Regions from separate parts of the Peribacillus sp. FSL E2-0159 genome, predicted to be linked through region 4. Evidence: predicted binding sites of a transcription regulator. Region 4 holds the regulator's gene; each other region holds the start of a gene.

Region 1 (7,827 bases), 1.3 Mb from region 4:
CCCTCAGGTAGCGGTAACAGTTTATCAGCTGGAACTGAAACCAGCTCCGCATTGGCATGGGGAACATCAGCGAACCCGACACGGTCACCTGCTTTCACATGATGAACATCTTCCCCGACATATTCGACGACACCGGCCCCTTCATAACCTAAAATGAATGGGGGATCACCCACCAAATGATAATTCCCTTTCCTTCTATATACATCAGCAAAATTCAAGCCGATTGCTTTCATTCGAACAATCACGGCTGATTTTGAATGTTCAGGTTCTGCAATTTCCCTTACGGACAGGACTTCCGGTCCGCCGAAATTATCAAAGACAAGTGCTTTCATCATCCTAACTCCCTTCAATGGTTCTTCATTCTTTAAGATATAGGATGAACCGTTTGATGGCAAGAAACACAAATAACCGCCCTGACCTTAAAGGCTAGAGCGGTCATTAAGTTTCTCAATCTGTATTGGAACCTGGGCCATTCTTTCGTTTATTCGCAGAATATTCCTTACCGTGTGCTTCATGTTCTGCAATGATGTCCGCTTTCGGAATATGGTTATTCTTTTTCGGTGAACCGGTACGGTTGCGATGTTTTTTTCCCATAATCGTATCTCCCCTTAAATTCAATAAATGTTTAATGCCTGCTAATGTTAGCTTGTCCGATTACTCTCGAAAATACCGGCAAAATAGGCACTTCATAATAAAGGAAAAATCTTTGTGGAGACCGAATAGATATAAAACTGCTATATGAGGAGGGAATACTATGTTTCCTGTATTGAACACGGAAAGGTTACTGCTACGGGAAATTCGTGAAAGTGATGCGGAAGCTCTATACCAATGTTTATCAAAAGATGAAGTCACCCGCTTTTATGGGCAGGATTCATTGGATAATATCGAACAGGCGAAGGATATTGTAGCATCTTTTGCGAAAAGCTACCTTGAAAAACGGGCGGTTCGCTGGGGAATTGAGAGAAAAGATACGCAAGAATTAATTGGCACTATCGGCTTTCATGCTCACAGTCCCAAATACAGACGGGCGGAAATCGGTTATGAAATCCATCCTGCACATTGGCGCAAAGGATTTGCGTCAGAAGCTCTTAAAGAAATTATCGCTTACGGTTTCAACAACCTTGACTTAACCCGCATCGGCGCAGTCGTTTTTCTGGAAAACGGGCCATCAAGTGAGCTTTTGCTTAAGCTGGGTTTCATCCAGGAAGGAATTTTAAGGAGTTATATTTACCAAAACGGCATCCCTCATGATACATATGTCTATTCCTTGCTGAAGTGAAACGAAAACCTTCTTTGGAGTGTTCCATTGAAGAAATTTGCAATACCCCTGCCGAATAACTGGCTAATCGAGACTCCCCTAGATGCTTGCTTTGATGAGGCCTCACAAACAGTCGGCGTAAAGGGAGCAGATTTCTGAAATCAACTGGAACCTAGATTTGGTTTGTTCGGAGCATCCGTTCCCCATTCCATTTACTTATTCGAGTCGAAAAAAATAACAAATAAATTACCTTAATATCCCAAATTACCCACAAAGAAAAGTCACCAAAACATGGCGACCCCCACTTCACGATTTAGGTGACTACAAGATAGTCGTTTAAGGCTTGCTGCAGCGTCCCTTTTGTTTCTGCTTTATTATCTATCTGAATCCCTGAACGGATCATTTTCGTAACAACTTCAGGGCGTAATCCAGTCACCACAGCTTTACAGCCCATCATTGCCGTTCCATCGAGGATTTTCATTAAATCATTGATCATTTCAACTTCCATATCAATGATACCGGATAAATCCAAGATCAAGGTCTGTATCCGCAGCTTCCCTATCTCCATCAATACTTTTTCCTCAATTATCCGTATTCGTGAATAATCAATTGTCCCAATTAACGGAAGGACACAGGTGCTGGAATTGACTGGAATGATCGGGACGGATAGATTTTCCACCAAGTTTTGCTGAGCCAGGATCAATTTGTCTTTGTAATCGGAGTAACTGACGAAAAAGGATTTAAGAAATAAATCAACCTTTTCATTCACTTTTTTCTCTAAATCAAAAAAGACCTTGGAATTCTCCATAAACTCTTTCTTAACCTGTTCGAACTTATAAAGAAAGGTCCAAAGCGTTCTGCGGATAGCCTGAATCCATTCCAGCTTGAATGAAAGCGTCAAGGAGTGGGTCGCCCACGTAACTCCCTCTTTTTCGGCAAAGGCAATCATATCCGTTTCATTCTGTTCCACTATATAACGGATGAGCTTATGTGCATTATTCAAAAGGTCGACATTTCCAATCAGCAGGATTTCTTCGATTTTATCCCTGACATTGACTGCTGCTGATAAAAGATATTCTTCAAACTCACTTTTATTCTGCAAAAGGAATTCCATTATCTTATCTTCCTCATAAACAAAACTCACTCTCTCCACTCCCTTTTTGTAACTTTCAACTGTGATTTTTGTTACTATTTACTTTCTATATTGGTGGGGTTTATTCCTGCTAATTGTTCATATATAAAAGAGATGGCAAGTAAATGGATTAAAACCGGTTATATTTCCTCGCCTGAAAAAACATTCTTCGATGTGGAAGAAAATATCAGATGGGTGGACGATTTCCCATATTTAATGGCTTCATCGACGAAGTCTTCCAGCGTTTCCATGGAAAATGTACTTATTTTAATAAGATAACTATATTGACCGGCTAACCGGTGGCATTCGAGAACTTCCGGATGGCTCAAGCTAAATTGATAAAAGTCTTTGCATCTATCCGTTTCGAATAATATGAATGCTGTTATGCTCCTATCAAGTTTTTCAAGGGATATTTCCGTTTTATATCCTTTTATCACTCCGCTTTCCTCTAATTTATTCACACGTTCTTTCGTTGCTGGTGCCGTTAAGGAGACTTCATGTGCCAATTCTTTCATGGACATGCGCCCGTTATTCTCCAGTAAGGAAAGTATCTTTTTATCCGTCCGATCCATTTCAATCACCCTCACTTTTTATTATTAATAAAAATCCATTAAATACATTATAAAATAAACAGAAGCGAGATGATTACATAATTTATCGTATGTATTAGGCAATTTCAATTTTATATAATAAAGACAAATATAAATAAGGGGGATGCTGCTATGAAAAAAGTATTGATGCTGCTATCCAATGGATTCGAAGCGGTTGAAGCAAGTGTGTTTACGGATGTATTGGGCTGGAATAAATTAGAGGGGGATGGTACCACTGATTTGGTTACAGTGGGACTTCATGAACAATTGAAATGTACATGGAACTTTATCGTGCAGCCCGAATTGACCATCGATCAAGTGAACCTTGATGACTTCGATGCTTTGGCCATTCCAGGAGGTTTTGAAGAAGCCGGTTTCTATGAGGATGCCTATGATCAGAGGTTTCTTGATGTGATCAAGTATTTTCATAATAAGAACAAAATCATAGCAACTATTTGTGTAGGTTCTCTCCCACTTGGAAAAAGCGGGATATTGGATGGAAGAAAGGCCACTACGTACAACCATCCAACCAGTAAGAGACAGGGGCAGCTAAAAGATTTTGGTGCGATTGTCGTTAATGAACCGATTGTCATCACGGACAATATCATTACATCCTACAATCCTTCCACAGCATTCGATGTTGCCTTTACGCTCTTGGAAATGCTCACTTCAAAAGAAAATTGTAAACATGTGAAGGAATTGATGGGCTTCCATTAAAAATGGCTGATGAAAAAAGGTTCCGAATGAATTCGGAACCTTTTTCACCTTACTTCCAATAAGCCAATGAACGGGTTTTCATAGATTCACGGAACTGTTTTGTTGATTCTGGCAGGACTTTATTCGTTGCGTAATCGATGATGACGCCATACTGGCGAATGACATCCAGACTATCCAGTTCGCCATTGGCGAATTTATCTTCAACGCTTTGTATGTTTTCCTCAAGCCATTGTTTTCGGTTGGTTCTGATATTTTAAGTAAACATAACTGTTTCGCTATGCTTACACAACAATCTTATTGATCAGGTGTTTCCGATGTGCCTTCCTCACTGTTTTTGAGGTAAACTTCAGAAATTCCATTCATACCTTCCAAAAGTTGCGCTTTAGTATATTCCATACTGCCAACCATTTTATGAAACTTTTTATCATTATTCTCTTCTGTAAGTTTAGATACTAAATCGGTCACGTTTTTTCACCTCCATCATTTTAGGATGGCAAATCAAGATGGAAATATGTATGATAGGGGATAATGATTGACAACCTCTTAAGGTCCATTTTAGGTAAAGAATGGTACCTTCCTTTGGAATTTATACTTCGAAAAAGCAGGAAATGATTATTTTATGGATCTTTTTTAAAAAATCAGCTGTTTTCAAGCTACTAAAGGGATATACTATAGGATAGCTTTTATTACATTTTTGTTAGTATTTCTTCTTGTCACACATTGTGTAATATTTTACAAGTTTTTCTATTTACATCAACAAAATGCTTATTGCAAAGGAGAATTGGATATGTCAGAAACGATTACCCAATCACAAACTGAACAACTTAATGCCCGCCAAAAACAATTAGATGTACTGGACCAATTATTAAAGCCTGAGGTTCAGGAATCATTGAACACTTTAGTTGAGCAGTTACCAAAACTGACTGAATTAGTGAATATTTTAACAAAGTCTTATGATTTCGCTCAATCGGTTGCGACTGATGATGTTTTGAAAAATGATACGGTCAGCGCCATTTCGGAGATCGCGACTCCTGTAGTCCATTCAGTAAAAGGGCTTGCGGCTAATGCCCTCGAAGCTAAGGATCGTGCTGAAGTAAATAATGATGTGATCGGTCTTTTTGGTCTGTTAAGGATGATGAAAGATCCGCAAGCACAAAAACTTTTCCGTTTCGCCCAAGCTTTTCTTGAGGTCTCTTCAGAACGTAAAAACCAAAAATAATTTGATAAACTTTCAGTAAGAACGGGGGATTAACTATGTCAAAACAAATCGTCATCTTAGGTGCAGGTTACGCAGGATTACTATCTGCCTTATCCGTACGTGAATATTATAATAAAGATGAAGTGCAGGTTACAGTGGTGAATCAATTTCCAACGCACCAAATCATCACCGAATTGCACCGTCTTGCAGGCGGATCCATTTCTGAACAAGCCGTTTCCATTCCTTTGGAAAAGCTTTTCAAAGGAAAAGATATCGACCTTATCATTTCCAAAGTGGAGTCTTTCTCAGTCGATAACAAAGAAGTGAAACTTGCCAATGGTTCCACTTTATCTTATGATGCCCTGGTTGTTGCTTTGGGAAGCCAAACAGGATTCTTCGGCATTCCGGGACTTGAGGAAAACAGCATGGTCTTGAAATCCGTAAATGATGCAAACAAGATTTACAAACATATCGAAGATCGCATCCGCGAATATGCACAAACGAATAATGAAGCGGACGCAACCATCGTGATCGGCGGCGGCGGATTAACAGGCGTCGAGTTAATCGGTGAAATCGTGGATCATTTCCCTAAAATCGCCAAAAAGTTCGGAGTGGACTTCAAGGACTTGAAAATCAAGCTTGTAGAAGCTGGTCCAAAAATCCTTCCGGTCCTGCCTGATCACTTAATCGAACGTGCGATGACTAGCTTGGAAGCACGCGGTGTTGAATTCTTGACAGGTCTGCCTGTAACGGGTGTTAAAGGAAATCAAATCGAATTGAAAGATGGACAAACGATAACTGCTAATACGCTTGTTTGGACAGGCGGAGTTGCGGCTCTTCCTATCGTAGGCGAATCAGGCCTTGAAGTGGATCGCGGCAAAGCAACCGTTAATGAGTTCTTGCAATCCAAATCCCATAATGACGTATTCGTTGTCGGGGACAGTGCCGTTGCTTTCCCTCCAGAAGGCGGACGTCCATACGCTCCTACTGCACAAAATGCTTGGCAAATGGGCGAGCTTGTTGGATACAACTTATATGCAGCCTTTGAAGGCAAGAAACTTGAAGAATTTTCACCAGTAAACTCAGGTACACTTGCGAGCCTTGGCCGTAAGGATGCGGTGGCAACCGTTGGGGCCAATAACACGTCCCTTAAAGGTCTGCCGGCTACATTGATGAAAGAAGCAAGTAATGTTCGCTATCTATCACACATCAAGGCCCTATTCAGCCTGGCTTATTAATTTATTATCGCCGTGACATGTCACGGTACATGCCCTTTATTCCCGTTTGGGAGTAAGGGCATTTTTCGTTTCAAAAAAGGCGGGCCCCCGCTGAAGGAGCCCGCCATATTTCATTCTACATTACTATGTTTGGAATAAGTAAGCTCGTGGCTTATGGACTTGGTTAATGAATAGTCCAAGCATACTGCATCACATAAAACATGTACACATTGATCAAACAAAGAACTTAATGGCTGGACGCTTTTCGTTTCATGATCCAAGCGATTTTTCGTTGCAGCCGGAATCACCAAGACCTCATGAGAGACATTCGCTAAATCCGATTGGTCATTCGTCGTGATCGAAAACACCTTGCATCCCACTTCCCTGCCTTTTGCCGCAACCGATATCACACTTTTGGTCGAGCCGCTCCCGCTAATGGCTATGATCAGATCGTCTTTCGCAATAGAAGGAGTGATCGTTTCCCCGACTGCATAGACGTTTAAGCCAAGGTGCATCAATCTCATCGCAAAGGCTTTGGCCATGAAGCCCGATCTGCCTTCACCCACGATGAAGATCCTGGTGTCAGACCGTAAATTTTTTAGGAGCGCATCCGTTGCCCCTCCGTCCATTTTGTGAAATACACCGTTCATTTCTTCTAAAATAACCGCAATTTCCTTTTTCAAACTTCCTTCACACCTTTCTCCCCATTCACCGTTTCCTTAAATAGTCGGGCAGCTTCTGCTGGATACTTTGCTTTTGTAATCGCCGAGCCAATGATGATGACATCAAGTCCCTTCCTGATCATTACAGGCAAGGATGAAAGAGTGATCCCTCCTGCTGCAGCTCTCATGGACCCAGCATGATTTCTCATATTGATCATGGCATGACCTAAATTCTCCTGGCTGTCCTTGCTTACATGCTCACAGAATATTGCCTGATTGTAAATCCGTAATTGCTCAAGCCGGGTATCAGATACATTCAATAGATCAATCATGATCTGCCCCTTGTATTCACAAGCTATTTCCAGGCATTTTTGGATGGTTACATCCGATGCAGCCCCCATTACCGTAGCTACATCAGCCCCGCTTTGAAAGCAAAGATCCATTTCATAAGCCGCATTGTCCATCGTCTTCATGTCGGCAACGATTTTTTTATCCGGAAAGTGATTTTTCATTTCTTTGATGCTGTTCACTCCGAACTCTTTAATCAGAGAAGTCCCCACCTCAATCCAATCAATCGAGGCTTCCACGCTTCGTGCCATATCAATTGCTTGCTCCATATTCATGCGATCCAACGCCAGCTGAATTTTCAAGACGAAACCACCTCCATTTGCTTGACTGGCATAACCGCAGGCTTTTTAACCATCAATGTGAGTATCGCTGAAATCAATAAAGATCCCGCCATGAAAATATAGGATGCTCCAGGCCCGCCGGTCAATCCGTTTAAATATCCGACGAAATAGGCACCTACAAATGAGCCAAGCGCCCCCATGCTATTAATCAGGGCCATTGCTCCGCCAGCCACATTTCTTGGAAGGATTTCAGGAATGATGGCAAAGAACGGTCCATACGGGGCATACATCGCACCGCCTGCAATGACCAACAGGGCATATGAAAGCCAGAAATTCGATGTGCCGAGCATGAAGGACCCGAAGAATGCGATTGCCCCGACAAGCAGTGATGTCCAAACGAACGTTTTCCGATTTAATGTTTTAT
Region 2 (7,827 bases), 1.9 Mb from region 4:
TGCAGGCCTGATCTCTGATAGAAGCCAAGCAAACTTGTCATGGCCTGCATTCGCTCCTGGTGCGGGAATAATCCACTGAAAACGGCCTTGCGGATTGTTTTTACTGGGTAACTGTGCTTTTTATTCTGATGGATGATATCCCTTGCCTCTTCAAGAAGGTGTCCATATTTCACACCTGAAGGACACACAGGTTCACAAGCCCTGCAGCCGAGGCAAAGACTCAACGAACGTTCTACATCCTCATCGGGCTCAATCACACCATCCGCCACCGCTTTCATAAGTGCAATCCGGCCCCTTGGTGAATGGGATTCCTTTAGCCCCGATTCTATGTATGTCGGGCAGTGGGGTAAGCAAAAGCCGCAGCGCATACAATTCAACAATTCATCTTCATTCATTTTTTCCGCGAATTGAATGGCAATGGTTTCCCTTTCCTGAACTGTTGTCATGAAGAAACCACCACCCTTTTCCTTGTTTCCTTGGCAAATACTTTGCCGGGATTCATGATGTTATTGGGATCGAAAGCTTGTTTAATCGCTCTCATGGCATCAATCCCTTCTTTCTTCAGCTTCCATTCAAGATAAGGGGCCTTCATCGCTCCTACACCATGTTCACCGGTAATCGTCCCGCCAAGGTCGATAGCCGCGGCAAAAATGTCAGCAAAAGCGAGCTCCACTCTCTCCATTTCCTCATGATCACGAGCATCGGTAATGCACGTTGGATGCAGGTTCCCATCCCCAGCATGACCGAAAGTGCAAATGTCCACGTTATGCTTGCCAGCGATCTCATTAATCGCCCTGACCATTTTGGCAATTTCCGACCGGGGTACGGTGGCATCTTCCAAAATGGTCGTCGGCTTGAGGCGTGCCAGTGCGGAAAGGGCGGTCCGTCTTGCCGTTTTCAAGGCGACAGCGTCAGATTCCGTTTCGGCAATTTCCACGGAAACCGCCTTTTCCTCTAGACAGATATCGGCCATCCTTTTCATATCACGTTCAACCACTTCAGGCGGACCATCCTGTTCAATCAGCAGGACAGCTTCCACATTGGTGGGCAAACCGATTTTCGCGAAGTCCTCAACCACGATCAACGTCGGCCGATCAAGAAATTCCAATGTAACAGGAATGATTTTATTTGAAATGATTTTGGCCACTGACTGGGCTGCAGCATCCAGATCTTGATATAAGGCAAGCATCGTCTTTGTCGTTTCCGGCATTGGGATCAGCTTTAAGATCGCTTCCGTAACGATGCCCAAGGTCCCTTCCGATCCGACAAAAAGCTTCGTTAAATCATATCCGGCTACATCTTTGGCAAGCTTGCCCCCTGTTCGAATGATATCTCCATTCGGAAGGACAACTTCAAGCCCAATGACATAATCACGGGTGACTCCGTACTTTAATCCTCGCAGTCCACCAGAGTTCTCATTAATGTTGCCGCCAATCGTGGAGATTTTCATCGAACTTGGATCCGGCGGATAAAACAATCCCTTCTCTTCAACTGCCGAAATCAAGTCCAATGTGATGAGCCCGGGCTGTACGGTCGCCGTTAAGTTTTCCTCATCTATTTCAAGTAATGAATTCATTCGATTGAATAAAAGGACAAGCCCCCCCTCTGTCGGGCAGGTGCCTCCACTTAAATTCGTCCCAGAACCGCGTGGAACGATCGGAACATTGTATTCGTTGCAAACTTTGACGATGGCTGCTACTTCAGCTGTGCAGCCCGGTTTAATGACAGCATCCGGCATCGCTTGAAACCCTGGCGTTGCATCATATGAATAGACTAGACATTCCACTTTCGAGTCGTCGTAATTCTCCTGACCGACGATGGTAAGAAGTAGCTGCTTAACCTGCTTTGTTAACATGTATATCCTCCTCATATAAACAGATGGAATTCGAAATTTTTTATATGATTTAAGTATAAGAAAAAAAACATTCAACCTTCTATGTATGAACATATAGAATTTAGAGCTTTCCATAGAATTAATTTGTATGTTTATCCAATACACTTAATGCTAGATACATAGTGACTAAATCGGCTAGCTTTCTAGGATTCAGTTGGGTCAAATCTTCTATGCGCTTGAGCCTGTAATGGAGGGTATTGATGTGGATATGCAGGGCTCTGGCTGTCTCCTTCAATGAAAGATCACATGCAAAATACATGGAAAGGGTTTTAAGCAGCTCCTCATTAGGAAGCAGATCCTGAATAGTCCGGGATAAATATTCCTGTTTTGTCTCAGCGGTAACTTCATCAAGCAGGACCTCAAGCTTCAAGTCCTCGTCAAATATAATCCCCGATGAAGGAAACGCGATCTTCAAGGAACGCTCCGCTTTAAAAAAAGCTGACCTGAAAGCGGATCCTGATGCACGCGAACTAACTCCTGCACACACTTTATAACCCGAACTCTCTTCCAGCTTTTTTTGCAGTTCACTTAATTTCTTTAATTGTTGGTTTTTTGAACCATTGAAATCGGCTATTGAAAGAATGACGAATTGGTTCCTCCCCCAACGGACTGCGATGTCATTGGGATGCTGCTGACTTATGTATATCTGAAGCGTTCTCCACACATGAGGCTCAATGATTTCCTCAGTCTTAAATTCACCAAGGGTGATGATCCGGTCTGCATGAACATCGACCCCAAGCAACTTGGCCTTCTGAAGGAAAAGCTCATTGAAAGTCTGCAGCTGATGCCATTCAAATACAAAGAATTCCATCAGACGTGATTTGGATTCTGCTTGTTCGATGTGATAGCTTTCCTGAATGAACATCTCTGTCATCTTTTTTAAAAGTTCCGCATAGGGGGAAACATGTTTGGGGTCGCCCGTAATTCCAATGACACAAACGGCTTCCTGATTGAAGAAAATAGGTAGATTTATTCCTGCCTTCACTCCTTTCCAACTTCGTTCATCCTGTTTATTGATGATCAATTTCTCACGATTGTTGAAAGCGTGGATGGCTCCTTCATGATAAGATCCAATACGGCTGCTATCGGTGCTGGCGATAATCGTGCCAGCATGATCAATAATGATGATTTCCTCATCAATCAGTTTTCGAACCTCATGAACCAATTTTACTGCCACAGCTGCCAATTGCATGGTATGTCCTCCTTTTTGTAATGGATTTGGAAAATATTTCGAGGCTCCCTTTCAAAAGGGAGCCTCATTTTACTTATGGAATCATCCAGGAAAGGACGCCATTTTGCAAGAAGGTAATCACACAAACAAGCAGCAATAAGAAAATACTATGTTTGAGCGTGAATCTCAATAATTCTGATTCCCTGCCCGCCAATCCAACGGCGGCACAAGCAATCGCTATCGATTGGGGGGAAATCATCTTTCCCGTGACCCCTCCGGAAGAGTTCGCCGCTAGTGCCAGGACCGGTTCCATCCCAACTTTAAGAGCGGTCACTTTCTGCAGACTGCCAAATAAGAGGTTGGCTGATGTATCCGATCCGGTAATGAACACACCCAACCAGCCGAGAACCGGTGCGAAGAACGGAAATAGATCACCCGATTTTGCAAGGGTCATCCCTAATGTTGTCGACATGCCTGAAGCATTCGTTACATAGGCAAAAGCCACTACGGTAGAAATCATCAAGATTGGTTTTGCCAACTCTTTCATCGCTTCAACAAAAGTGCTATAAAAATCTTTTGCAGTCATGTGGGCGATGAACTTCGTCACGATGGCAGCTAATAAAATGGCGGTCCCGGCTGCTCCGAGCAGTTCTATTTTATAGAAAGCCGCAATCGGCAATCCATTGCTTCCGATTATCTCATTATGCAGACCTGGGACTTCGATTTGGAAGGTTAATAGTTTCCCGATTTCATTGATTCCGCCAAGCAACACATTGTTGCCTTCATAATGTCCTGAGAGTGCCGGCTTTATTGGGTTCATCCCCCATATTGTTATGAAAAGCGTTAACAGAAGAAATGGTGACCAGGCATGGAATATCTGCCATTTCGTGTATTTTGTTTCCGCTTCGGCTGTAGATAAAGGTTCAACAGCTGCTGCCGTTTCCTCGGATGCAAAGCGAAAGATCGTTTTGGGTTTCCAGAATTTAAGGAAGATCGCCAATGCAAATAGTGACACTAATGCTGAAAGGATGTCCGGTAATTCGGGCCCAAGAAAATTTGAACTTAAGTACTGTGTGATGGCAAAGGAAAATCCGGAAACCAAAATTGCCGGCAAGACTTCAAGCGACCTTTTCCACCCAGTCATTATTAAAATGAGATAAAGCGGAATGAAAGCCGAAAGGAATGGCAATTGGCGGCCGACCATTTTTGAAATCTCCATGGCGGCTATGCCAGTAGGGCCTTCCATGGCGATGATCGGTATTCCAACCGCCCCGAATGCTACCGGAGCGGTATTCGCGATCAAACAAATCCCAGCTGCATATAGCGGGTTAAATCCGAGACCGACCAAAAGCGCGGCTGAAATGGCGACCGGTGCTCCAAATCCAGCGGCACCTTCTAAAAATGCCCCGAAAGAAAATGCCACCAATAATGCCTGAAGGCGGCGGTCTTCCGTAAGCGAAAGCACCGAAGAACGAATGATATTGAATTGTCCGCTTTTAACGGTCATTTTGTACAAAAATACGGAAGTGATGATTATCCATCCGATAGGGAGCAGCCCATATACGGCTCCTTGTGAAGCAGACATCACTGCTTTTCCTGCAGGCATTCCATATATCAATACAGCCACTGCAAGAGCTACAAGTAACGTGGTTATACCAGCAATGTAACCTTTCATCCGTTTGATGGTAAGTGCCCAAAAAAAGTAAAGAATTGGAATGAGTGCGGCAAGAGATGATAAAACTAAATTATCGGTGATCGGCGTAAAGTTTTGTGTCCATGTCATTCATTTCGACTCCATTTTCTATAAATTTTTTAAAAAATTCAGAAATTAACCGCTAATTGAAACCCCTTACATATCCAAATATTCAAAGTCATCAGATGACTTGATGAGTACTCATTAAAATTAAATGATTGAAAATATAAAATCAAGATTTTTTTTATTTTCCGGTGATTTTTTTAACCTTCTGGAAGTGTCAAAGATCATTTGTGTTATATAATATTAACCAGAGAAACTCATAGAAAATAGAGGTGCTACTACTTGGTATATAAAAAAATAAAGCCGAAAAAAATTTATGAAGAAGTCAGCGATGAACTTTATGAAATGATTCGGTCAGGCAGCCTGAAACCAGGTGAACAATTGGATTCCATTCAGCAGCTTGCGGAAAATTTCCAAGTCGGGCGCCCGGCCATCCGCGAAGCTTTAAGTGCATTGAGTTCAATGGGTCTTATTGAAATAAAACAAGGTGAAGGAACATTCGTTAAAACCTTCGACCCTACCATCATGAACCATCCCTTGTCTGCCGCTCTTTTGATGGATCAAGACAATATCAAGCATTTACTGGAAGTTCGGAAAATACTTGAGTCCGGTACGGCAGAGGTGGCAGCGATAAAGAGAACGGAAGAAAACCTTATCGAACTGAAGGAAAGGCTTTTTGATATGGAAAAGGTATCCGATGATGAAGAGCTAAGTGATAAAGCGGATATCGCCTTCCATGTTGCAGTGGCAAACGCATCACAAAATGAGCTGCTTATTACATTGATGAACCACGTTTCAGAATTAATGACGGAAAAGATGCGTGATATCCGTCGGATTGCACTTTATTCCGAAGAGATGACACTTAAGCAGCTTTACCAGCAGCATGTCAGGATTTATGATGCAATCGTGGCACAGGATGAAGACGGAGCCCGCAGTGCCATGCTGTTTCACCTTCAAAGCGTCGAGGAATCACTGGACCGGGTCATCCAAAAAAATCAGCAAAAGCGTAGTTGAACTTCCTTTAAATTTCAAAAATACCCTATACAAAAAAGGATTAAATTGATATATTATTTTGAAAACGATTACTTCATTATAAAAAAATCTTGGAAATTGGTCTTAACCATTTCCTTTTTCCATTTTTTAGTCATCAGATGACCTGTTAACCTATTTGAAAAAGGAGGAGTTCAGATTGAAAGTTACTCTCTTTGCAACATGTTTAGTGGATTTGTTTCAATCCAATGTCGGCAAAGCGACAGTGGAGCTACTCGAGAGATTAGGCTGTGAGATCGATTTCCCGGAGTCCCAGATATGCTGCGGACAGCCCGCATATAATAGCGGGTATACAAAGGAATCGAAGGAAGCTATGAAAAAGATGATTAAAACGTTCGCGGGTGCTGAATACATCGTAACCCCTTCCGGTTCCTGCGCAGCGATGTTCAAAGAATATCCGGTCATTTTCAAAGGCGATGCCGAATGGGAAAAGAAAGCAGTATCATTAGCGGCTAAAACATATGAATTGACCCAATTCATCGTGGATGTCTTAAAAGTGACTGACGTCGGGGCGACCCTTAAGGGTAAGGCCACTTATCATACCTCATGCCATATGACACGACTGCTTAAGGTGAAGGAAGCCCCTGCCATATTGTTAAGCCATGTCAGGGGGCTGGAAATGACACCACTTCCGGATGCCCAAAACTGCTGCGGGTTCGGGGGGACCTTTTCGGTTAAGATGGGTGACATTTCCGGGCAAATGGTCGAGGAGAAAGTCTGCAATATTGAAGATACCGGGGCCGATTTTTTAATCGGCGGGGATGCAGGATGTTTGATGAATATCGGCGGACGGATTCAAAGGAAGGGGCAGCCGGTGAAAGTGCTTCATATTGCGGAAGTCCTGAATAGTATTTAAAGAAAGCGAGGAGGGAAAAACTTATGGCTATGAAAACCAGCTCTGCCAAATTTAAAGACCGGGTGGATGAAGGAATACATAATGATTTTATGCGTTTGGCCGTATCGAGTGCCCAAGAACGATTACACGGACGGCGGCTGACTGCCGTTGATGAATTGGGAAGCTGGGAGGATTGGCGGTCCCTTGGGGAAGAAATCCGGCAGCATGTGCTTAGTAACCTTGATTTCTATTTGCACCAGCTTGCAGAAAACGTTTCGAAAAGGGGCGGTCATGTCTTCTTCGCTGAAACGGCTGAAGAAGCAAGCGGATACATTAAGGATGTCATTTTAAAAAAGAATGCCAAAAAGGTCGTGAAATCAAAATCGATGGTCACGGAAGAGATCAATTTGAATGCAACTCTTGAAGGAGTTGGACTCGATGTCGTTGAAACGGACCTTGGTGAATACATTTTACAAGTGGATGATCATGATCCCCCTTCCCATATCGTCGCACCTGCTCTCCATAAAAATAAAGAGCAGATTAGGGATGTTTTTAAAGAAAAGCTTGCATATACGCAAACCGAAAAACCGGAAGAGCTTACCGCCCATGTGCGGGGCATTCTGCGGAAAGATTTCTTAAGCGCCGATGTTGGAATTACCGGATGTAATTTTGCAATTGCAGAAACGGGCTCGATCGGTTTGGTGACGAATGAAGGAAATGCCGATTTGGTCACTGCCCTTCCAAAAACACAAATTACCGTGATGGGAATGGAACGGCTTGTGCCTACATTCGATGAATTCGAAGTCCTTGTCAGCTTATTGACAAGAAGCGCTGTCGGCCAAAGATTGACCAGTTACATCACTGCACTTACCGGTCCGCGTGATGAAGGCGATATAGACGGGCCAGAGGAATTTCACCTTGTGATCGTAGATAATGGACGCTCCTCCATTTTAGGAACTGAATTTCAATCCGTTCTTCAATGCATCCGCTGTGCTGCCTGTATAAATGTCTGCCCGGTCTATCGCCAGGTTGGCGGTCATTCATACGGTTCAATATATCCGGGACCAATCGGTGCTGTGCTTTCACCCTTACTTGGAGGATATGATGATTTCAAGGAATTA
Region 3 (7,827 bases), 280 kb from region 4:
CCCTTGGATAATGCACACATTATTATCCATCTTATCTTTTGGTGTGCTCGGCATTCTAATGACGACATCAACACGTCTTCATTTAAACTCCCTCGATATCCTAGTATCAATGTACGGAGGAGGAATGCTTTATCTTCTTTCGGTGCTGGCCTTTAAAAATGAAAAAATCAAGCTAAAGGAAGTCAAAATCGGTTCCTTAGTAGGCTTATTAAGCACCATAGGCTATGGATGTTATTTCTTTGCGTTGAACACCGGCATCGCAAGCATCATTTTCCCTGTCGTCAGCCTGAACTGTTTGGTTGTCGTATTCGCTGGATGTTACTTATTCAAGGAAAAACTAAAAAACTATCAAATCGCTGGCGTACTTGCAGCATTAATCGGTATTATCTTAACTAAAATATGAATATAGTTCATTTGAAAAAAGCCCTGGCTGTCATGTGCACACAAGCTAGGGCTTTTTTGTAGTTAGCCGGGAAATTGGGTTGGTAAAAAAAAAAATGTTGACACATCTCCAAAAATATCAGATAATTTTGAATATTAATTCTTAAGATTTTACAGCTTTTGCAATGTTTGAAAAATCCTCTGCCACGGGTATTAAAGAAATAGGTACAACCATCTCATTTAATTCTGAATTAAGAAAGGAAAGATGCATAATGGTAAAAGTTACAGTAACAGTTGATTTCCAAGGAAAATCTTATCAAACAAACGTCCTTACTAAACCGGGTACTGATCATGAAGTAATTTTACAACAAGCCCTTCATCAAGTTGAAAAACAATGGAAAGCATAAAAAGGCAGGCATCGTAATAGATACCTGCTTTTTTATTACCATTTAATAATTTCCAAAATTCTATTCAATGCACTATTAAAGAACCTCTTACAGCAGTCTCCTCACTTTTAATTGTTTTTTCCAAAATACACTAAAATCCAAGAATTCAGTGTGTACGTTAGCCTCTCAATCTGAATAACAAGTAATTTAGAATTTTTTATAATGAAAAAAGCACCTAAATGAGATGGGATTACACAATAAAAAGACTTATAAAAAAGGACGGTCTTTTTAAGGACCGTCATCTTAATGTTCTTTTAAGCTAAATTACTTATTAATGGCACGGAACGTTCTTGGAGGCTATCGGAAAACAAACTATAAGAAATGACTTTCTTCTTGTACTGTTTAACTACATCCACGTGGTCATTGTAAATGTACACAAATAACCTAACATCCTTTTTGCCTCTTTTAGTATCAATGACCAATGGAAAACCACTATTCTCGGGATTCAAAAACAATTGCTCGTTCCCAGGGAATATATGATTTTTTTTCAAAAATCTAGCGTTATTAAAATAATTAATAACTTGAATTTTTTCTTCACCTTCCAAACGTTTTCCGTCAAAGGTTACAATCGCATTCTCGTCACTAATTTCAGAGTGTATTTTAAATTTGCTGATAATCCAATTAACCGCATCGGTTGGAAGACAGGAAACCAATATTTTTAACAAACTCAATATAATAGTCAAAATCAAAACCGGCAATGTCAATTTCATCATCTCCGCTACGTTTATAAATTAATTCTTATATCAAAAGGACTGACAGTTTTTCTTAGAGAATGTGTCCGTTCTATTAACGTTTTACTTTAGTAAAACCTTGCACTTAAACGCAAGGGCGCACTCCAAAACGGGAAAATTTTTCGTTTAATAAATATAATGTTCCGAAATGGTTATACTAAACAAAATGGGTCATCCACATCCTTCTTATCCATACAAATTTCTATGAATGAAGTGGATAAAGCGGTATATGTTCTCAACTAAAACACAAAAAAACTGGGCGTCATCAAGACGCCCAGTTTTCCGGAATGGATTATTGATATCCCCAGACCATTGTTAGCAATGTACCGAAAATTGTTACCAATGCAACGAACAATCCGTAATAAACGTTTGTGTAAATCGATGCTTTATCTTCAGACTCTCCTGCATGCATGAACATAACAAACTGAAGTGCAGCTTGCATGAAAGCTGTAACGAGTAGAATGATCACAGCCATTTTAAGTGAGAGATCAAACACAATAACTGATAGAGCGACCAAAGTCAGGATTAGTGAAAAGGCAAATCCCATAACTTGGCCCCGTGGGAATAATTCTTTCATATTACATCATTCCTTTCAGGTAGACGAAACTGAAGATGAAAATCCAGACAACGTCCAAGAAATGCCAGTAAAGTGAAAAGATGAAAGCCTTGTTTGTTGTTTGTGGAGTCATACCGCGCTTTTTAATCTGCATGATAATGAAGGTTCCCCAGAATAAACCAAGTGTAACGTGAGCTCCATGCGTACCTAGTAATGTGAACAAACTAGATAAGAAAGCACTTGTTTGAATCGTTGCTCCTTCATGTACATACTCCACGAATTCATAAATTTCGACTCCTAAGAAGCCTAAACCAAGAATAAGGGTGATAATGAAGAAACCAATCGTTGCTTTCTGTCTGCCAAGTCTCATTGCATTGATTCCAAGACCTATGGTAAAACTACTAGTTAAAAGAAAGATTGTTTGAAACATTAGGGTTGGGACTTTAAAAAGATGTTCCCCTGTTGGACCATTTCCAGTACCATCAACTAATACAAAATAAGTGGCGAACAGTGTAGCGAAAAGAGCTATTTCTGCCCCCAGGAAAATCCAGAACCCAAAAATCTTTAAGCGATTTTCTTCCGTGCTATATTCTAGTGGCAGCGAGTTATCTATTTTCATTACTTAGCACCTCGCAATTTATTTTCAGTTTCTTCGATCTCTTCAACAGAGATATAACGTCCGTGATCTTTTTCGAATGAACGGTGAATCATACAAGCAAAGATACCGATCGTTGCAATGATTGCAATGATCCACATGCTGAATACCAATGCAAAGCCCCAAACGAAGAAGATACAGCTCATGATAAACGGCACGCCACTGTTATTTGGCATATGAATCTTTTCTACTTTACCACCAAATAATTTAAAGCCTTTTTTCTTTGAATCCCAGAATGCTTCCGTAGAATCAACTGTTGGCACGATTGCAAAGTTATATTCAGGGATTGGTGTATGTGTAGCCCACTCTAGAGAACGTGCATCCCATGGATCGTTCGAGATATTTCTTGACGCATAACGAGTACTCCAATAGATATTGTACACAATAAGTGCAAAACCTATTGCCAAGCCAATCGCTCCAACGAAAGAGAGCATATTCAATGGACCATACCCTGTTGATTCAGAGTACGTATACATACGACGTGCCTGCCCATCTAAACCAGTGATGAACATCGGGAAGAATGTTACATTAAAGCCGATTGTAATGAACCAGAACGACCATTTCCCAATTTTTTCGCTCAACATAAAACCGAACATTTTTGGCCACCAGTACGTGAAACCAGCAAGTACGGCAAATACAGTACCAGGGATTAAAACGTAGTGGAAATGAGCTACTAAGAACATTGTATTATGGTATTGGTAGTCAGCACTTGCCATGGCAAGCATTACCCCTGTTACCCCACCGAGCGTGAAAATCGGAATGAAAGCTAAAGAGTATAGCATTGGAACGGTAAATACGATTTTACCTTTCCAAAGTGTGAACAACCAGTTGAAAATCTTAACACCAGTCGGGACGGCAATTGCCATCGTGGTAATCGAGAAGATACCATTAACCATTGCACCGTGACCCATTGTATAGAAATGGTGAGCCCATACAATGAAAGATAAAGTAGAAATAGCTACCATGGAGATAACCATCGAATTATACCCGTACAGGTTACGACGTGCAAATGTCGAAATGATTTCACTGTAAATACCGAAAGCTGGAAGAATTACTATATAAACTTCAGGATGTCCCCAAACCCAGAACAAGTTCGCCCAAAGCATATCGCTACCGCCATTGGCCATCGTAAAGAATTGAGTTCCGAATAGACGATCCATTGTCATCAACGCAAGTGCCACTGTCAATACAGGGAAAGCGAAAACGATAATGAAGTTTGTGATCAAGATAGACCATGTGAACATTGGCATTTTCATTAAGTTCATGCCAGGTGCTCTCATTTTCAAGATTGTTACGATAAAGTTGATACCAGTCATTAATGTACCGATACCAGCTATTTGAAGTGCAATCGCGTAATAGTTCGAACCTACTGATTCACTGAAATCGTTACTTGCCAGCGGGAAGTAAGATGTCCAACCTGCATCAGGGGAACCACCGACTACGAAAGAGATGTTAAATAGCATTGCCCCCATGAAGAATAACCAGAAGCTTACTGCGTTCAGACGTGGGAATGCTACGTCACGCGCTCCAATTTGTAATGGTGTAACAATGTTCATTAACCCAATGATAAATGGCATAGCCATGAACAAGATCATGACGACCCCGTGTGTTGTAAATACCTCATTATAGTGCTGTCCATCCAAAAGACCGTTATCTGGAATAGCCGTTTGAGCACGCATCATAAGGGCATCGACGCCACCACGGAAAAGCATAAGCAGTGCTGCCAAGATGTACATGATACCAATACGTTTATGGTCAACCGTTGTTAACCACTCACGCCATAAGTAACCCCATTTTTTAAAATAGGTAATTCCGGCAACAACCGCAATCATGGTTAAACCAATGGCAACCATGGATGCATAAATCGCAGGACTTGGATGAGGTACGGCAAATCGATCAAAGTAATCCATACTTTTGTGACTCCTTTCAGGAAAATATTCCTTATCTTGTAAACCTAGTTGTTTTATCGAACGAAATTAATTCTTATTGATCATGATTCATGTTGCTGTGTTCTGAATGTTCCTCGTGTGAATCCTTGGAATCATTTTCTTCAGTATCAGAAGATCCGTGGTCATGACCAGCATTTTCCCCTTCAGGAGCTGGTGAAAACTCTAAGTGAGTTCCAGTGTAAGTGGATTGCCCTACATGACCAGGTTTTAATAATTCATTGAATTTTTCCTCAGTAATCGGTTTAGCAGTAGCTTTAATTTCATCTACCCACTTATCGTATTCTTCTGCAGACAGTGCATTAACGTTAAACGTTTGCTGAGCAAAACCTGAACCACTGAAGTTTGAATTTCGACCCATATACTCACCTGGTACATCAGCTGCTAAGTGCAACGTATTAACCATGTCCGACATCGCGTATTTTTGTCCTCCAAGTTGCGGAATCCAGAAACTTGAGATTGGACCGAATGAGTAAAGTTTAAATTCGATTGGTCGGTTAGTAGGTATAAACAGATAGTTGACTGTTTCGATATCTTCTTCCGGATAACTAAAATGCCATTTCCAGTTGGAAGATGAAGCGTAAATAACTAAAGGTTCTTGATCTCCGTACCCTTTAGGCGTTGCCTCAACTTCATTTGTTGTTTTAACAGTAACAACGGATAGGAAAGCGACGATTAAAATTGGGATCGCAACCCAAATTATTTCAAGAACCTTACTTCCTTCTATATGAGGCGGTTCATAATCATCACGTTGTTTGGAAGCACGATATTTCATTATCATGAAGATATACAGTACCATAACGACAAGGACGACAAAGGCCATTGTCCATATCGAAATCATAATAACATCTGCTTGTGTTGCAGCTACTGGCCCTTTAGGGTCCAAGACCATTAATGGGTTATCGCAACCGGTTAGCACAGTGGCAATTGTAAAAAGTATAGTTAATAGAGCCCATTTTATTTTCATAGTACTACCCCTTTCTTACATAATAAAATTCCAATTGGTAATTATTCGGACAAAGTGTTACCATGTTCACAAACCCGACATACCAATATTAATCCCAAGTGTAAAAAAAGACAATATAAAGTGACATCTGTCACATAAAGTTCAATAAAGAGCAGTAAGAAGATGGTAAATGAGCAGAAATGTTCGAAAATCTTCAGCAAATGAAATATAATAAATGTTTAATAAATTACCTATGGAAAATTCACTTATCAGTACTGGATTGCAATTATACCGGTCACTTCCCGTTTAATATTACTCTAATATAATGAAATAGAATTTCCACATTATATTCACCGCGTTTATTACCTCAAAACTTCTTAAGATTATGAATTATATTACCTATCCTGTTAATTAGATATATATCGTTGTGAAACGTGATTTAAAACGGATTTTCTTCACTCGGCCATGGAAGTTGGCAAATGGTTGCCGCATTGTACAAAATGCTATATTCATGCTTCAATCCCCTTATGACCCAACACTGATCAATATTATATATATATAAGGAAACAACGAGTGTGAAATGTAATTGATTCTTTCTTCTCGCATTACTTATTGACCTGTCAGTATTCCTAAAGAGGTCATGGGTGGAAATAATTCAGGTGTCAGTTAAACTTGTTGTAACTATAGTCAAGTTGTTTAACTATCAATTTCAGTAGGACAGGACAAAAACTATTTTGGTTCAATCAACTCCGACTTTTGAAAACTCACTACTCAAAACCCCATATTGATAACGGAATCCCTTTTGTATCTTCAAGTAAAAGTACATAAAAAAACCACAAAAAAAGGACTTTTTAAAAGTGTCCTTTTCTCGTGGATATAGTTCAAAATGTAATGTGAAAACTTCCTGGCGTTCAGGCAGTTTGGTTTGAATGTCCAAGCACATCGTATGTATTTCAAAGGGTTGCTGAAATATTTTTTTTGTACATAACGAGTGCAATATATTGTATTGAATTAAAAAGCAGCCAACTGGTAATTAAACCAGGTCCTATACGGAATGAAAGCGCATTCAATTATTCATATTAAATTGATTTAAATTCTTCAGAAAGGCGAACAGCTGGTTATGTTCATCCATGTTAGTTAATCTGAAGATAGAATGCCATTTCATTACGCTATATTCCTGGTTTTAGTTACTGAATTCTGTACTTCTTTTTGTTTGAGTTTTAGCCTTTGATTTAATTTTTATGATTTTAGTCGTTTCCGGTACAATTCTTTCACCTTTATGTGTATTCATTACCATTTCTTCTGTCAGGACAAAAAATATACCAACTAGAAAAATTGCAGCTGCGCTTAGTGTGATGGCAATTCCAACAGCGGTAAATATATAATCTTTATTGTAATCGCTTACAAAGAAACTTAAAGCAAAAATAATAATTCCGATTACACAACCTGTGCCCGATACCCATTTCACTGCATCTAACATCTTCTGATTAGCTTCCATAATTTCATCCCCTTTCTTTCTATTTTATGACATTTCACAATTTTGTCAAATCTTTTCTATTTTTTAACATATTCACGATGAAAACCTTGACAAATAGAAGGCGCCACTATTCACTTTTAGGTATTCAAGACTATATCAAGAATTTGCAAAACAGTACAAATACACTATCTATTTTTCCGATAGTAACCTTTTGTATCCTATTAAATAAGGGTTTGTACAATTTGAACGTTGATTTCCACTCCAGGCACTCGCTTTCCGCGGGCTGTCCAGGAGCCTCCTCGGCGCCTTTGCGCCTGCGGGGTCTCCCCTGGACTCGCTTTCCCCGCAGGAGTCTCGCACCTTCCGTTCCACAACTTTGGTTTAACTTTTAGATAAAAACTTTTTGCCTAAATCTTTATTGTTCCAAAAGAAAAGTATGGTATATGTTGGACTACTTTAATGGGACTTAAAAATTTGTCGATGCAGGCGGTGCTTACTTTCGCTGCCTTTAATTTAAAGAAGATGGCCAAATGGACATGGTAAGTTCCAAAAATCGCCTAAAATTCAAAGGGAATTTCAAAAGGGTTCGGAATTTTATAATTCCGAACCTCTTTTGTATACAAACTGAGGCCCCTGATCGATACTCAGGGGTCTTACCACTTTCTATCGTTTTTGCAAGGTTAACGTTA
Region 4 (7,827 bases):
TTTACCTTGGAGCCGGGAAGCTTTTTTTAATGAATTGAATCATAATCAATATGCTGTATACATGGTGATAGAGGATGAAGGGAAAATTGCCGGTTATTGCGGTGCATGGATCGTCATTGATGAATCGCACATAACCAATATAGCGATATTACCTGAATACCGAGGGCAAAAGCTTGGAGAAGCTTTGCTCAGGAAGATGATTGAAATCTCCATTTCGATGGGTGTGGTGAGGATGACGCTTGAGGTCCGTGTCAGTAATGCAGTAGCCATTTCGCTTTATGAAAAACTAGGTTTCCAAAAGGGTGGAATCCGAAAAAATTATTATACAGACAATCAAGAAGATGCTTATGTTATGTGGGTGAATTTTTCATGAAAAAAGATCAATTTATATTAGGAATTGAAACGAGCTGCGATGAAACTGCGGCAGCTGTCATAAAAAATGGAACGGCAATACTGAGTAATGTTGTGGCTTCACAAATCGAAAGCCATAAACGTTTTGGCGGTGTTGTCCCAGAAATAGCTTCCCGTCATCATGTAGAACAAATTACGATTGTTCTTGAAGAAGCACTGCTACAAGCCGGTGTGACATATGAAGACTTGGATGCCATTGCCGTTACAGAAGGTCCTGGACTTGTAGGAGCACTATTAATAGGTGTGAATGCGGCTAAGGCTGTAGCTTTCGCACATGGAATCCCGATTGTCGGTACGCATCATATCGCGGGTCATATCTATGCAAATCGTCTTATTCAGGAGATCGAATATCCTGCGCTTTCTTTAGTCGTTTCGGGAGGTCATACGGAATTGGTGCTTTTAGAAGAACCGGGTTCTTTCAAGGTGATAGGGGAAACGCGGGATGATGCAGCAGGAGAGGCGTATGATAAAGTAGCTCGAACCTTGGGGCTCCCTTATCCTGGTGGGCCTCATATCGATAGGCTTGCACAAGAAGGCTCACCATCTTTGAAACTGCCTAGGGCATGGTTGGATGGCAGCTACGACTTTTCTTTCAGCGGGTTGAAATCAGCGGTGATCAACACTTTGCATAATGCAGAACAGCGCGGGGAAAAAATTGAACCTAAAGATTTAGCGGCAAGTTTCCAAGCAAGTGTCATAGAAGTGCTTGTAATGAAAGCTGTAAAGGCTGCAAAGGAATATAATGTGAAGCAGGTATTGCTTGCTGGAGGAGTTGCGGCAAATAAAGGCCTTAGGGAAGCATTAACGGAAGCTTTTAAGGATTTACCTATGGATATATCCATTCCGCCACTATATCTTTGTACGGACAATGCCGCCATGATTGGTGCTGCTGGCAGTGTCATGTTTGAAAAGGGAAAACGATCTGGTTTGGATTTGAACGGAAATCCTGGATTGGATATAGAAGCATTTTAATTGACGAGAAGGCAGGATCCCAAACTTCGGAATCCTGTCTTTTTTATCCTGTTAATAAAAAAATAGAATATTCTGTGGATAAAGTTTTTTTGATAATCATACTGCATGTGTATAAAGTGGTGTTTTTGTGGATAAGTGGATATGTTTCTGTGGATAATGTGCATAACTCAAATTAATGGCTAATGAACGGTAAGTGATTTGTTAACAAGTTTGTGGATAACTTTCGTGAAACATTTTAATTGGAAAGGAAAAGACCGAGTCATTTGACTCGGTCAATTGTCATTCTTCCAGTTCAGCCCATTCTTCGAGAAGATGATCCAAACTTTCCTGTGCATTATCAAGCTTTGCTTGGACTTCCATTACTTTTTCGTGGTCCTGGAAAACATTTGGATCACAAAGGAGGTCATTATATTCGTTTATTTCGGTTTCAAGAAGCTCCATGGCTGTCTCGATTTCCTCAATACGACGTTTTCGCTGGCGTTCAGCTTTTTTTGTTTCTTTATCAATTTTGTAATTTGTTTTTTCTACGGCTGTATCTAAAGTTTTCGCCTGATCCTGCTGTTCAAGTGCTTGGATTTCCGCTTGCTCCTGTTTCTTCTCTAAATAGTAATCATAATCACCGAGGAATTCTTCGTTGCCGTCTTTGGAGAGCTCTATCACTTTCGTTGCTATCCGATTTATGAAATAACGGTCATGTGAAACGAAAAGAATGGTTCCCGGATAATCGATCAATGCGTTCTCAAGCACCAATTTACTATCGAGGTCCAAATGGTTCGTTGGTTCATCAAGAATTAAAAAATTCCCCTTTTCCATCATCATTTTAGCTAGAGCAAGCCTAGCCTTTTCGCCTCCGCTTAGAGTGGAAACTGTTTTCAATACATCGTCCCCGCTAAATAGGAAATTACCGAGTACGGTGCGAATGTCCTTTTCCGGTTTAAGGGGATAGTCGTCCCATAATTCATTGAGTACTCGTTTATTGGAAACAAGGTTAGCCTGTTCTTGATCGTAGTAGCTGACTTCTACGTTCGTTCCAAAACGGAAGTCCCCAGAAAGTGCAGGCAGCTTAGAGATGATCGTTTTCAGTAACGTTGATTTTCCAACTCCATTTGGGCCAACAAGAGCTATGCTCTCTCCTTTTGTCATCCGGGAATTTATATTCTTTGATACCGTTTCCCCTTCGTATCCGATAGCCAGGTCCTGAAGGTGGAGCACTTCATTTCCGCTTTGCCTATCAATCTGAAAAGAAAAATTCGCGGATTTTTCATCACCTTGCGGCTTGTCCAATACATCCATCTTTTCGAGTTGTTTGCGTCTGCTTTGTGCTCTTTTCGTGGTGGAAGCCCTTGTGATATTACGTTGGACAAAGTCGCGAAGCTTTTCAATTTCCCCTTGTTGCTTCTCGAACAGTTTCATGTCCCGCTCATAATCTTCCGCTTTTCCCTCTAGGTAAGAACTATAATTACCATGGTATTTTTTCATGTTATTCCGGGAAATCTCATATACCAGGTTTACTACTTTATCTAGAAAATAACGGTCATGGGAAACAATAAGGACAGCTCCCTGGTAGCTTTGTAAATATTGTTCAAGCCAAGAGAGGGTTTCGATATCCAAATGGTTCGTCGGCTCATCCAGAATCAATATATCCGGTTTCCTTAAAAGCAGTTTTCCTAATGCAAGCCTTGTTTTTTGCCCACCGCTTAAAGTGGAAATTGGGGTAGAATAGTCAAAGTCAGCAAACTGAAGTCCATGCAGTACGGAACGGATATCCGCTTCATATTGATAACCGCCCTTCTCTTTGAATGCCACCATCAAAGTGTCGTATTCATTCAGCACTTTTTGGTAAATTGTTTCGTTTTCAAAGATATCAGGTCTGGCCATATCAGACTCAAGGCGACGCAGTTCCTTTTCTTGCTCTATAAGGTCCGTGAATACAGTCAGCATCTCATCCCAAATGGTCAGTTCGGATTCCAATCCCGTATCCTGGGCCATATAGCCGATGGTGACGCCTTTTGGTTTGATTATTTCACCGCCATCATGGGAAAGCTGTCCGGCTATGATTTTTAGCAGAGTGGATTTACCGGCGCCATTTCGGCCAACAAGTGCAATTCGATCTTTATTTTGAACTTCGAGCTTCATATTTGATAAAATAAGTTCAGCTCCATAATATTTCGATAGTTGATTGATTTGTAATAAAATCATAGATTTCACCTCAATTGATTATTGTTAGTGTAACGTATTTTAGTTATTATCGGCAACAGCTTGGTTCCAAGCTAAAAGAAAAGCTGTTACATAAAGTGGAATAATAGTGTATGATTTAGGAGGGGTTACTTAAATGGGAGACTTAACGCATTTTAATGAACAGGGCAGGGCCAAAATGGTCGATGTGAGTGCTAAGCCTGAAACAACCCGGACGGCAGTAGCTCAATCGAGCATTTTATTGAATGATGAAATATATGAATTGGTCACGAACCAGAAAATGAAAAAAGGTGATGTACTGGCTGTTGCACAAGTTGCAGGAATAATGGCCAGCAAAAATACATCCAATATAATTCCGATGTGCCATCCCATTGCTCTGCAAGGGGTCAATATAGCCTTTGATTGGGAAAAAGAAGAACAAGGATATAGGCTTAGGATTGAAACGGAAGCTAAGACAAAAGGGAGTACAGGTGTTGAAATGGAAGCGTTAACAGCTGCATCCGTGACTGCCTTGACTGTTTATGACATGTGTAAGGCCCTTGATAAGGGAATGGTGATCGGGCCTACATTCTTAGTGGAGAAAACAGGCGGAGTTTCCAGTAACGATTATAAAAGACAAGTAAAACAAACAGATAGAGATTAAGTTGAAAAGCATGTGTGAAGGCGGGGAAAAACAATGAACCATGACCCAAAGATACCGCAGGCGACTGCCAAAAGGTTGCCATTGTATTATCGATTTTTAAAGAACTTACATTCCTCAGGCAAACAAAGAGTTTCCTCGGCAGAGCTAAGCGAAGCTGTAAAAGTGGATTCTGCTACCATTCGCCGTGATTTTTCCTACTTTGGCGCGCTTGGGAAAAAAGGGTACGGCTACAATGTCAATTATTTATTATCCTTCTTTAGAAAAACACTAGATCAAGATGAATTGACCAAAGTCGCTTTAATTGGGGTAGGAAATTTAGGAACCGCTTTTTTAAATTACAATTTCATGAAAAATAATAATACAAAAATTGAAATGGCTTTCGAAGTTTCTGAAGAAAAGGTCGGCAAGCGAATAGCTGATGTGCCAATCTATCATATGGATCAAATCGATACACTATTGCAGGAAAATAATATTACTGCGGCTATATTGACAGTGCCTGCACAAGTAGCCCAGACAATAACCGATCGTCTAGTCAAAGCTGATATAAAAGGAATATTGAATTTTACTCCTGCACGGCTGACCGTGCCTCCATCCATAAGGGTTCACCACATTGACCTGGCCGTGGAGCTTCAGTCGCTCATCTACTTCCTGAAACATTATCCTGTAGTGGAAGAAGCCGCATTGGAGGAATGAAAAAACGCTGCATCATTGCAGCGTTTTTTTATTTTTTATTATTTTTTTGTGCGGCTTTAATCTTAAAGTGCAGCAGGATCATCCGTAATCCCGATCCAAAGTCAAGAGTCGCAATAAGGACGAGTATGTAGGCGAAGATTCCCCATCCGGAAGAATTGACGGTTTGAATCGCGATAGCGGTAAAAAGAGCTCCTAAGCCTGCATAGATGATGCCCATGAATAATGGTGATTGACGTTTCATAATAAACCTCCGATGAAGGCCTGTGCAGTATCTAGCATCTTCTCAATATCCTCCCGATATACCACTTGAAGGATGATAACAAGCGTATTCATCGCAATATGAGCGCTCATGGAAACGAGAATGCGGCCTGTTTTTGCATAAAGGAAAGCAAAGGTGAAGCCCATTGCTGTATATAAAAGAAGATGTTCAAATTCACCATGCGCCAAGCCGAAAATAACTGAGCTGATTAAAGCTGAAATAAAGAAGTTAAAGCGTTTATGAAGTGATCCGAAAATGATTTTCCGGAAAATTAATTCTTCCAATATAGGTCCAATTACTGAAGTGACGAAAATGACCATGGGGACTTTGTAAATGAGTGAAATGAGTTGCTGCGTATTTTCAGATTCAGACTCCACCCCAAGCATTTGTTCAATGCTGCCGGCAATACTTTGCGCAAAAAGAGCCATGAAAACTCCTGCAATTGCCCATAATACGGACATGGGAACGGAAGTTTGATTTCTTGTGTCCAACTTTTCCCTCATATCTTTTCTCATTAAAAAAAGAATCAAGAATAAAGCAGCGAGAAAACTGAAGACTATCCAGTATGCTGCAGACTTCACATCGAGCTCATCAGCCGGCATTCCGGTATAAGACCCGATCAGCATGAAAATGGGTACCCCAACAATACTGGATAATTGCATGGCAATATAAGTGATGATGACGAACCAATATTCTTTTTTCAAAAATGAAAACTCCTTTTATTTAGTCACCCATTCCGCTCGGAACATATGGGGACAATCTATAAACGCATACTCCAAAATGGTATCAAATATTTAGGCAGAACACCACTTAAAGGTACCCCTAACAAAACATTTTAATTACTTTGTTCAGTAAATCATTATGCTAAAGTAGTATACCCGTAATTTATCAGAAATTAATAAAAAATTTTCAATAAGATACTTGCAAAAAAGGCTCGGTTTATTTAATATTATAAATGTGTTAGCACTCGATGATGAAGAGTGCTAATAATCATGAAACAAATTATCAAGAGAATATGAGGAGGTTGTTTCACTTGTTAAAACCATTAGGTGATCGCGTTATTATTGAACTAGTTCAAACTGAAGAAAAAACTGCAAGCGGTATTGTTCTTCCTGATACTGCTAAAGAAAAGCCACAAGAAGGTAAGGTAGTAGCAGTTGGTACTGGCCGTGTCCTTGAAAATGGCGAACGTGTTGCTTTAGAGGTTGCCCAAGGCGATCTAATTATCTTCTCAAAATATGCAGGTACTGAAGTTAAATACGAAGACACTGAATACTTAATTTTACGTGAAAGCGACATTCTAGCTGTTATCGGCTAATTATACATCATACTTAACTGAACGAAAATTTTCTTAAAATTTTAGGGAGGTACTTATAAATGGCTAAAGAAATTAAATTTAGTGAAGAAGCTCGCCGCTCCATGCTTCGTGGTGTGGACGCACTTGCAGATGCAGTTAAAGTAACGCTTGGACCAAAAGGTCGTAACGTGGTTCTTGAGAAAAAATTCGGTTCACCGCTTATCACAAATGACGGTGTGACGATCGCTAAAGAAATCGAATTGGAAGATGCATTCGAAAACATGGGTGCGAAATTGGTTGCTGAAGTAGCAAGCAAAACAAACGACGTAGCTGGTGACGGTACAACTACTGCAACGGTTCTTGCTCAAGCGATGATCCGTGAAGGTCTTAAAAACGTAACAGCTGGTGCTAACCCAATGGGTATCCGTAAAGGAATCGAGAAAGCGGTCAATACTGCAATTGCAGAATTGAAAGCCATTTCCCAACCTGTTGAAAACAAAGAATCAATCGCACAAGTTGCTGCCATCTCTTCAGCTGATGAAGAAGTGGGCCAACTGATTGCGGAAGCAATGGAGCGCGTTGGTAACGACGGCGTCATCACAATCGAAGAGTCTAAAGGTTTCACAACTGAGTTGGACGTAGTAGAAGGTATGCAGTTCGATCGTGGATATGCTTCTCCATACATGGTTACAGATTCAGATAAAATGGAAGCTGTCCTTGAGAATCCATATATCTTGATCACAGATAAAAAAATCACGAATATCCAAGAAATCCTTCCTGTACTTGAGCAAGTTGTTCAACAAGGGAAACCGCTATTGTTGATTGCTGAAGATGTAGAAGGCGAAGCGCTTGCAACTCTTGTTGTGAACAAACTTCGTGGAACATTCAACGCAGTTGCGGTTAAAGCTCCTGGATTCGGTGACCGTCGTAAAGCAATGCTTGAAGACATCGCAGCTCTTACAGGCGGCGAAGTAATCACTGAAGAAATCGGACTTGACCTTAAATCTGCAACAATCGATTCATTAGGTCGTGCGTCTAAAGTGGTTGTTACAAAAGAAAATACAACTATCGTTGAAGGTGCTGGAAATACAGCTCAAATTCAAGCTCGTGTAAACCAAATCCGTGTTCAATTAGAAGAAACAACTTCTGAATTCGACCGTGAAAAATTACAAGAACGCCTTGCTAAATTAGCTGGTGGCGTAGCGGTAATCAAAGTCGGTGCAGCTACTGAAACAGAATTAAAAGAACGTAAACTTCGTATTGAAGATGCATTGAACTCCACTCGTGCCGCTGTTGAAGAAGGTATCGTAGCCGGTGGTGGTACAGCACTTCTTAACGTATACAATAAAATCGCTG

The links. The regulator Rex, encoded in region 4, represses fermentation and respiration genes when NADH is low (regulators of the CRP and FNR family bind a similar motif). The targets are predictions, from matches to a motif close to TTGTGAAATATTTCACAA.
Region 1: a site for Rex is predicted at 4,418-4,435, ahead of NYE63_RS23795 (DUF1641 domain-containing protein). Genes of this name have one in related genera too.
Region 2: a site for Rex is predicted at 4,875-4,892, ahead of NYE63_RS20660 (lactate permease LctP family transporter). Genes of this name have one in related genera too.
Region 3: a site for Rex is predicted at 5,801-5,818, ahead of qoxA (cytochrome aa3 quinol oxidase subunit II). Genes of this name have one in related genera too.

The regions. Positions count from the first base shown of each region.
Region 1 is NZ_CP152053.1:4,875,549-4,883,375, forward strand. It holds gene NYE63_RS23760 (quinone oxidoreductase) at 1-332, opposite strand, end outside; gene NYE63_RS23765 (hypothetical protein) at 448-594, opposite strand; gene NYE63_RS23770 (GNAT family protein) at 755-1,279, shown strand; gene NYE63_RS23775 (STAS domain-containing protein) at 1,572-2,402, opposite strand; gene NYE63_RS23780 (Lrp/AsnC family transcriptional regulator) at 2,531-2,962, opposite strand; gene NYE63_RS23785 (DJ-1/PfpI family protein) at 3,113-3,697, shown strand; gene NYE63_RS23790 (hypothetical protein) at 3,992-4,162, opposite strand; gene NYE63_RS23795 (DUF1641 domain-containing protein) at 4,485-4,916, shown strand; gene NYE63_RS23800 (NAD(P)/FAD-dependent oxidoreductase) at 4,952-6,133, shown strand; gene hxlB (6-phospho-3-hexuloisomerase) at 6,244-6,795, opposite strand; gene hxlA (3-hexulose-6-phosphate synthase) at 6,792-7,424, opposite strand; gene NYE63_RS23815 (MFS transporter) at 7,421-7,827, opposite strand, start outside.
Region 2 is NZ_CP152053.1:4,230,448-4,238,274, forward strand. It holds gene NYE63_RS20645 ((Fe-S)-binding protein) at 1-446, opposite strand, end outside; gene glcD (glycolate oxidase subunit GlcD) at 443-1,855, opposite strand; gene NYE63_RS20655 (sugar diacid recognition domain-containing protein) at 1,974-3,086, opposite strand; gene NYE63_RS20660 (lactate permease LctP family transporter) at 3,160-4,848, opposite strand; gene NYE63_RS20665 (FadR/GntR family transcriptional regulator) at 5,104-5,835, shown strand; gene NYE63_RS20670 ((Fe-S)-binding protein) at 6,011-6,727, shown strand; gene NYE63_RS20675 (LutB/LldF family L-lactate oxidation iron-sulfur protein) at 6,751-7,827, shown strand, end outside.
Region 3 is NZ_CP152053.1:577,153-584,979, reverse strand. It holds gene NYE63_RS02910 (EamA family transporter) at 1-403, shown strand, start outside; gene NYE63_RS02905 (BA3454 family stress response protein) at 654-788, shown strand; gene NYE63_RS02900 (YfmQ family protein) at 1,082-1,531, opposite strand; gene qoxD (cytochrome aa3 quinol oxidase subunit IV) at 1,851-2,135, opposite strand; gene qoxC (cytochrome aa3 quinol oxidase subunit III) at 2,137-2,733, opposite strand; gene qoxB (cytochrome aa3 quinol oxidase subunit I) at 2,733-4,679, opposite strand; gene qoxA (cytochrome aa3 quinol oxidase subunit II) at 4,753-5,682, opposite strand; gene NYE63_RS02875 (hypothetical protein) at 6,845-7,159, opposite strand; partial or broken gene NYE63_RS02870 (hypothetical protein) at 7,565-7,681, shown strand; gene NYE63_RS02865 (trypsin-like peptidase domain-containing protein) at 7,802-7,827, opposite strand, start outside.
Region 4 is NZ_CP152053.1:297,886-305,712, forward strand. It holds gene rimI (ribosomal protein S18-alanine N-acetyltransferase) at 1-373, shown strand, start outside; gene tsaD (tRNA (adenosine(37)-N6)-threonylcarbamoyltransferase complex transferase subunit TsaD) at 370-1,383, shown strand; gene NYE63_RS01635 (ATP-binding cassette domain-containing protein) at 1,663-3,582, opposite strand; gene moaC (cyclic pyranopterin monophosphate synthase MoaC) at 3,716-4,222, shown strand; gene NYE63_RS01645 (redox-sensing transcriptional repressor Rex) at 4,256-4,915, shown strand; gene NYE63_RS01650 (YdiK family protein) at 4,944-5,156, opposite strand; gene NYE63_RS01655 (CPBP family intramembrane glutamic endopeptidase) at 5,153-5,878, opposite strand; gene groES (co-chaperone GroES) at 6,208-6,492, shown strand; gene groL (chaperonin GroEL) at 6,552-7,827, shown strand, end outside.